DNA from 2 places in the Rahnella sp. ChDrAdgB13 genome. Region 1 is predicted to be linked to the other one. Evidence: predicted binding sites of a transcription regulator. Region 1 holds the regulator's gene; the other holds the start of a gene.
What was found. Region 1 encodes sigma-54, which starts transcription at its own class of promoters, with help from an activator protein. Its sites were predicted from a motif close to GTTGGCACANNTTTCGCTNT; they were not measured.
Positions count from the first base shown of each region.

Region 1 (4,181 bases):
TCAACAAGTGTCTGGGCGAGCTGCGGCAACAACACCACCGGCAGGTTATCCACACAGTAAAAACCCATGTCTTCCAATGCCCTTAGGGCAACCGACTTCCCGGAACCGGAACGGCCGCTGACAATCATCAGCACCATGGTGTCACTCCCCTGGCATTCAGTGTTCAGAATTCATTTTCCCGGCGCGCAACCGGGAATCAGTAATTTATTCGTTTTCAGTCATTATCTGGAACAGTTCTTCGTCACTTTGCGCTCCGCGCAGACGACGACACACCCCTTTATCCGCCAGCTTTTTGGCGACTAAAGACAAGGTATGTAAATGGGTTTTACATTGATCTGCCGGAACCAGCAAGGCAAAAAGCAAATCCACAGGCTGATTATCGATAGCGTCAAAAGCGATCGGCTGTTCAAGCTGAATGAACACCCCGACGGCACGTAAAGTGTCTTCTTCCAGCTTTCCGTGCGGAATAGCGATCCCGGCACCGATCCCGGTGCTGCCCATGCGTTCACGGGTCAAAATGGCGTCAAAAATCACCTGCGGTGATAAATTTAGCTGTTTGGCCGCCAGCTCACTGATGATTTCCAGTGCGCGTTTTTTGCTGGCGCAATGAACGCCGCTTTTGGTGCATTCGGCATTAAGCACCGACGTTAATTGCATTGCAGTATCGTTAATCATGTCATCTTCACTTTGGCGCTGTTTCACCCTTAAAGCTATATCGGCTCGTTTCCCGAAGGTCACAAGCCGATGCCCGAAGGTTTGTAGCACAGGGTTGGCTACATGAATGTCAGTGCTGTTTCAGTTTGTCTTTGTGCTTGTTCAACTGACGAGCCAGTTTATCAACCAGGCCGTCAATTGCCGCGTACATATCCTGATGCTCCGAGGTGGCATGCAACTCGCCTCCGTTCACATGCAAAGTGGCTTCCGCTACTTTCTGCACCTTTTCAACGCTCAACACCACATACACCTGATTTATCCGGTCGAAATACTGTTCAAGCTTAGCCAGCTTCGACGTGATGAATTCTCTCAGGGGATCCGTGATCTCAATGTGATGTCCGGTAATGTTGAGCTGCATAATGTCTTCCTTCTCTGTTGAGGTCAAACTAACTGTTTACGTTGGTTTGAGGGCGGGATGGACAAAGACTCTCGGTATTTGGCGACGGTTCGTCGTGCCACCATAATTCCCTGATCGGAAAGGAGGGTGGCTAACTTACTGTCACTGAGCGGTTTTACAGGATTCTCCGCTGCGATTAATTTCTTCACCAGCGCCCGGATCGCGGTTGACGATGCCTCGCCGCCGCTGTCTGTACTGACATGGCTGGAAAAGAAATACTTCAGTTCGAAAATTCCACGCGGGCTGTGCAGAAACTTCTGCGTCGTCACGCGTGAAATCGTCGATTCGTGCATTTCTACGGCGCTGGCGATATCGGCCAGCACCATAGGCTTCATAAATTCTTCACCCAGTTCAAAGAACGCCTGCTGCTGCTCAACGATACAGCGCGTGACTTTCAACAGCGTGTCATTACGGCTTTCCAGGCTTTTGATTAACCACTTGGCTTCCTGCAGGTTGCTGCGGATAAATTGCCCGTCGCTGTCGCTGCGCGCGGAATTGCCCATCGCGGCGTACTGCTGGTTAATCTTAAGACGCGGAATGCTGTCGGAATTCAGTTCTACCGTCCAGACACCTGACACTTTTCGCACCAGCACATCGGGGATCACGTACTCGGATTCACCGGTGTTGATCGATTGTCCCGGACGCGGATCAAGAGACTGAATCAGAAGCATCGCTCCTTTCAGTGTATCTTCTTTTAGCCGGGTTGAACGCATAAGTGCGCGGAAATCATGGTTCGCCAGCAAATCCAGATGTTCGCTGATAATCAGGCGCGCTTCGGTGATGAAAGGCGTATCTGTGGCGTACTGTGAAAGCTGGATCAGCAGGCAATCACGCAGGTCACGCGCCGCCACACCAACCGGATCAAAACGCTGCACACGTTTTAAAACGGCTTCCACTTCGTCCATGCTGACGTTGTCGTCACCGATACTTTCGAGGATGTCGTCAAGGGAAACGGTCAGATAACCGGTATCGTCTACCGCGTCGACAATGGACGTGGCAATCGCGGCATCGGTGTCGGAAAACGGCGTCAGTTCCACCTGCCACATCAGGTAATCCTGAAGCGTCTGCGTGGTTTCACCCTGATAAATTGGCAGCTCGTCGTCGCTGTAATCGTTGCCGGTGCCGGAAGGCGTGCCCGCGGTATAAATCTCGTCCCAGGTGGCGTCCAGCGGCAACTCTTCGGGCATGTCTTTCTGCTCGAGCGCTTCGCGGGTATCTAACGCTTCGTTGTCGGTGGCTTCTACCGAATCGATTTCATCATGAAGGTCGGTTTGTTCCAGCAGAGGGTTGCTCTCCAGCGCGAGTTGGATCTCCTGTTGGAGCTCAAGCGTGGACAGTTGCAACAGGCGGATGGCCTGTTGTAACTGAGGAGTCATTGCCAGTTGTTGGCTGAGTCTTAGTTGCAAACCTTGCTTCATATCTTGGTTTTATTTCCGTTGATTACAAACTGAGTAACTTCTGTCAGAGACCTCCCGTCAGACTTTACGTCGAAACGGGCACGGTTCCGGCGGCACAGATCACAGACGGAATTCTTCACCAAGATAAACGCGTTTAACCTGTTCATCAGCAAGAATGTCGGCTGGCGTGCCGTGGGCGATCAATTTCCCCTGACTGACGATATAGGCACGCTCACAAACGTCGAGCGTTTCGCGAACGTTGTGGTCAGTGATCAGTACGCCGAGGCCGCTGTCACGCAAATGCTCAATGATTTTTTTGATGTCGATGACGGAAATCGGGTCAACGCCGGCGAAAGGTTCATCCAGCAGGATAAACTTGGGATTCGCTGCCAGTGCGCGGGCAATCTCAACACGGCGACGTTCACCACCGGACAAGGACTGACCGAGGTTATCGCGCAAATGAGAAATATGGAACTCTTCCATCAGTTCATTAGCGCGATCGTTACGCTGTTCTTTGTTCAGATCATCGCGGATCTGCAGTACGGCCATCAGGTTATCAAACACGCTGAGACGACGGAAGATGGAGGCTTCCTGCGGAAGATAGCCAATGCCGCGACGGGCGCGGGTATGCAATGGCAAAAGGCTGATGTCTTCATCGTCAACGATGATACGGCCCGCATCACGTTGCACAATCCCGACGACCATGTAGAAGGTGGTGGTTTTACCCGCACCGTTTGGCCCCAGCAATCCGACGATTTCGCCGGAGTTCACCATCAGGCTGACATCTTCTACAACCTTGCGGCCTTTGTAGGCTTTTGCCAGATTCTCTGCGATTAATTTTGCCATAAAATATCAGTTACTCTTTTGGGTCGGCTGGCCGCCCGCGGCAGGCGTTTTTTGTTGCAGCTGCGAAGGAACCAGAACGGTCGTCACGCGGTTGCCTTTATCACTGAAGGCTTCCATTTGCTGTTTCTGCACCAGATAGGTAATACGGTCGCCTTTCACGTTGCTGTCGAGCTGTTCGAGGTATGCGTTACCGGTCAGGGTCACGAGATCGTTTTCCACTTCATAGCGGACTTTCTGCGCATGGCCTTTTACCGGCTTGCCGTTGTCCTGCATCTGGTAAAACGTCACCGGATTGCCGTAACCTTCCACCACTTCTTTGCCGGATACGCCCTGAGGACGGATCACGACAACTTTATCGGCTTTCACCTGAATAGTGCCTTGATTGACTACGACGTTACCGGTGAAGGTGGCCGTGTTGGTGTTCACATCCAGCGCCTGATTGGCGGAATCAATGGTGATCGGTTTCGTTGTGTCATCTTTTAAGGCGAACGCCGGAATGCTCACGGCTAACAACGAGCTGACGATCAGGAGATCACGGATTTTATTTTTTGCTTTGAATTTCATAAGAGGTCGTTACCTTTTCGATCAGCTGTGCTGTCTTATCACGCAGATTACCGCGCATTTTCATGCCGTTAGATGTAAAACCTGTGCCATAAAGCGTTACTTCATCGTCTGAGGCAACGTCCTGTGTCGTCAGGTTAACCCGGGCATTATCCGTTTTGATTCTTTGAAGCTGTGATGTCTCAGGCGTCAGGCTATCAGCCTGCACATGCCCGTAAAGATAAAGCATCTTATCCTGAGTCAACTTGGCTTTATCAGAACGCAGC
Region 1 is NZ_JAEMGT010000035.1:56,404-60,584, forward strand. It holds gene rapZ (RNase adapter RapZ) at 1-137, opposite strand, end outside; gene ptsN (PTS IIA-like nitrogen regulatory protein PtsN) at 205-675, opposite strand; gene hpf (ribosome hibernation promoting factor) at 785-1,072, opposite strand; gene rpoN (RNA polymerase factor sigma-54) at 1,096-2,529, opposite strand; gene lptB (LPS export ABC transporter ATP-binding protein) at 2,629-3,354, opposite strand; gene lptA (lipopolysaccharide ABC transporter substrate-binding protein LptA) at 3,361-3,918, opposite strand; gene lptC (LPS export ABC transporter periplasmic protein LptC) at 3,896-4,181, opposite strand, start outside.

Region 2 (4,181 bases), on a different contig from region 1:
AGCTTCCGGCGCCCGCGGTTTTGTGCGCGGCCAGTTCTATACGCGTGAAGGGGTTTTAGTGGCCTCTACGGTGCAGGAAGGCGTGATCCGCCAAAGACCGGTCGAGTAAATCCGCTATTACGCAAAATCAGACATAAAAAAAGGGGCGATAGTGATATCGCCCCTTCTGTTTTTTCATCTTTATTATTTTATACTGCTTAATTAGAGAGTTAGCGCACTACTTTCTCTGAAATCAGCTTACTGGTTGTAAGCATTCTCGCCGTGGCTGTTCACGTCCAGACCTTCACGTTCCTGCTCTTCAGGAACACGCAGACCTACAATCATGTCAGCCACTTTGTAACCGATGAAGGCCACAACGCCAGACCAGACCAGCGTAACGCAGACGCTGAAGAACTGAACCCAGACCTGATGGCCCATGGTGACGCCTTCTGCATAACCCACACCGCCCAGAGAGCTGGAAGTGAATACGCCAGTCAGCAGACAACCTACGATACCGCACACGCCGTGGACACCGAAAACGTCACAGGTATCGTCCACACGCAGCCATTTTTTCAGGGTAACCACACCCCAGAGACCGGTAATGCCACCTACCAGACCGATAATCAGAGCACCGCCCACGCCAACAGTACCGCACGCCGGGGTGATAGCAACCAGACCTGCGATAGCACCGGAGCTTGCGCCCAGCAGAGAAGGCTTACCGCGAACCATCCACTCAACCAGCGTCCAGGACAGGATTGCACCTGCGGTCGCAATAACGGTGTTGAGGAATGCCAGGGCTGCAATGGAGCTCGCCGCGCTTGCCGAACCGGCGTTGAAGCCGAACCAGCCCACGTACAGGATTGAAGCGCCGGTGAAGACCATCGGCAGGTTGTGTGGTTTGAACGCTTCTTTACCAAAGCCTGCGCGTTTGCCCAGCAGATATGCACCCACCAGACCTGCGATAGCAGCGTTGATGTGAACAACCGTACCACCCGCGAAGTCCAGCGCGCCATCAGCCGCCAGGAAGCCGCCCGCCCACACCATGTGAGCCATCGGGATGTAAGAGAAGGTCAGCCAGATCACAGTGAAAATCAGCACCGCAGAGAAACGAACACGTTCAGCGATACCGCCCACAATCAGCGCTACAGTGATGCAGGCGAAAGAGCATTGGAACGCAACGTGAATCATCTGGGAGAAGGTGCCCGTGACTGAATCCAGGCCGATGCCTTTCATCATCACATTGCTGAAGCCGCCGAAGAAGGCGTTACCTTCACTGAATGCGAGGCTGTAGCCATAAAGGATCCACAGAACACAAACCAGCGCGAAGGTCACGATAACCTGAGTCAGCATGGACAGAACGTTCTTAGAACGCAGTAAGCCGCCGTAGAACAATGCCACGCCAGGTACAGTCATAAACAGTACCAAGGCAGTACAGATCATCATAAATGCGTTGTCAGCACCGTTTGCGGCTGCCGGTGCTGCTGCCATGGCAAGCGAAGGCAGCAATGCAACCGCGCCAAGCCCCATCATGGATAAAAGTTTTTTCATTATTAACCCACCCCTGTTTCTCAAAACTGTTTTTTCTAACCTGATTTATATCAAAGCGATTTATATCAGAGATAAAGGCCTGAAATTACAGTGCTGCTTCGTCAGTTTCACCCGTACGGATACGGATGACGCGTTGCAATTCTGCAACGAAAATTTTGCCATCACCGATCTTGCCGGTGTAGGCCGCTTTGCTAATCACGTCGATCACTTCATCGAGCTGATCGTCAGCGATAGCAATGTCGATTTTTACTTTTGGCAGGAAGTTCACGCTGTATTCCGCACCGCGGTACAACTCAGCGTGACCTTTCTGACGGCCGAAACCTTTAACTTCCGTTACGGTCAGCCCCTGAATTCCAACAGCAGACAGTGCTTCACGCACGTCTTCCAGCTTAAAAGGTTTGATCACCACAGTAACCAGCTTCATATTGCCACTCCTCGAATTAAGGGCTTGCCGCGAGAAACCTCGCGCCCGATACGGAATGGTTAAAGCAAAGGGTGTGCCAGAGTTGAAATCACGCAAATATTCATGCGATTCCCGCGTAATACGGCATTTTCAGATTATTAGTGACCCGGCGCACAGTTGTAAGGCCATATTCAGCCTGACCCCATACGCACCATTTAAGTGCCTGTCGCTGCCTTTTAGTGCAGAGAAAGTCAGCGGAACGTTTTGGCTGCATGAATCAGGTGCGTAAGACGCGAAAAGAAGGGATTAAAAGAACAGGAAGAAATGAACTGGCGCAGCAATCAGGCTGCGCCAGCTGAAAGATTATACGTTTTCTGTTGCTGAAATAATCGTACCGGTGGACGCCAGCTCCTGCCCTGCGAGCTGCAACTGATACATCTGATAATAACGGCCTTTTTCTGCCAGAAGCTGAAAATGGTTACCTTGTTCAACCGCCTGACCCCGATGCAATACCAAAATATTATCGGCATCGACAATCGTTGAAAGACGGTGGGCGATCACCACCAGAGTGGTTTGCTGACGGATAGCCCGCAACGCACGCTGAATTGCCTGCTCGGTCCCGGAATCAATATTGGCCGTTGCCTCGTCAAGGATCAGAATCTCAGGCGCCTGCACCAAAACGCGCGCCATCGCCAGCAACTGTTTCTGGCCCACGGAAAGATTATTCCCCTGTTCACCCAGACGCGTATTCAGCCCTTCCGGCATTTCACGCACCAGCGGCGAAAGCTGCACGATGTCCAGCGCGTGCCAGACCTGAGCTTCATCAATATCCCGCCCCAATGTCACATTGGCGAACACCGATTCCGCCAGCACCACCGGATCCTGCTGAACCATTGCGATACCTTTACGCAAGCTGGTATGCGACAGGTCAGCAAGATTGCGTCCGTCCACGCGGATTTCACCTTTATTGAGGGGGTAATATCCCATCAGCAGATTCGCCAGCGTACTTTTGCCACTACCCGTATGCCCGACCAGCGCTACAAACCCGCGCGACGGAACGTGCAGGGAGATATTTTCCAGTACCCATTTGTCGGGCTGATAAGCGAAGCTGACGTCCCTGACTTCAATTTCTCCGCTGGTGAGTAATTTGTCGTCCGGACCGTATTGTTGCTGGGTTCTGTCCATCAAATCGAAAATACGCTCACCGGCAACAACCGCCTGCTGCAAAATAGATTGCTGCGAAGTCAGTTCGATCAGCGGTTCGTTGAGGCGCCCGAGATAGTTAATGAAGGCATACAACACGCCCACACCAATTGAGCCTTCGGCACTGAATCCGAAAAGCAGCAACAAACCGCACAGAATCAGCGATGAAAACAGGCTGAGCAATGGACGCAGCAGAAAACCTTCCAGCCTCAGCGTTTGCATACGCGCCATGTAGTGCGACTGGCTGGCGCGCGTGAGGCGTTCGCCGAATCTTTTCTGCTGACGAAATTGCTGGATGACGTTCATGCCATTAATGACTTCGTTAAACCCGTCATTAATGTCCGCCAGATAAGCGCGCACCTTGCGGACAACCGGCGTGCTGTAGACCTGATACAGCCCCATCACGACAAATACTGCCGGGAAAATGCAAATAGCCACGGAAGCCAGCCGCCAGTCCAGGCTGAACATCGCGATCAACATTGCGCCAATCAGGGCGATGCTGCGCAACACTGTCGACACCACGGTCACGTATAAATCGCGGATCACTTCGGTATCATTGGTCACACGGGAAATAAGCTGCCCGACCGGCTGGGTATCGAACGCACTGAGCGGCTGCCGGAGTGCGGCGTCCATAACATCGGTACGTAAACGCTGGACCACACCTACGGCTGCACGGTTAAACAATAACGCCTGAAAATAGTGCAGGCTTGCGGCAAGAAATTGCAGGAAGATAAAGCAAAGTGCCAGCAAGCTGACTTTCCCCCAGGGCAACTCCCCTTTCGCGACATAATGATCAATAAAGAAACTGATCAGAATAGGCCCGGTCACTTCCGCCGCGGCAGCAACCCACAACATTATGACAGCATAGGAAAGTGGCTTGCTGTAAGGTTTTCCGTATTTGAGAAGTCGTTTAAGCGTTGGCCATAACTTCTGAATTTTATTCGTTTTTGGTTCAGCCACGTTGTTCCGTCTCCATTTCCTGCGGCACGTCGTCCAGCGCAGCTTCAAGCTGCTGATAGCGGAACATATCCCGGTACCAGCCGGGCTG
Region 2 is NZ_JAEMGT010000001.1:115,921-120,101, reverse strand. It holds gene tesB (acyl-CoA thioesterase II) at 1-109, shown strand, start outside; gene amtB (ammonium transporter AmtB) at 238-1,527, opposite strand; gene glnK (P-II family nitrogen regulator) at 1,613-1,951, opposite strand; gene J8X26_RS00550 (SmdB family multidrug efflux ABC transporter permease/ATP-binding protein) at 2,294-4,093, opposite strand; gene J8X26_RS00545 (SmdA family multidrug ABC transporter permease/ATP-binding protein) at 4,086-4,181, opposite strand, start outside.
Region 2: a site for sigma-54 is predicted at 2,013-2,032, ahead of glnK (P-II family nitrogen regulator). Genes of this name have one in related genera too.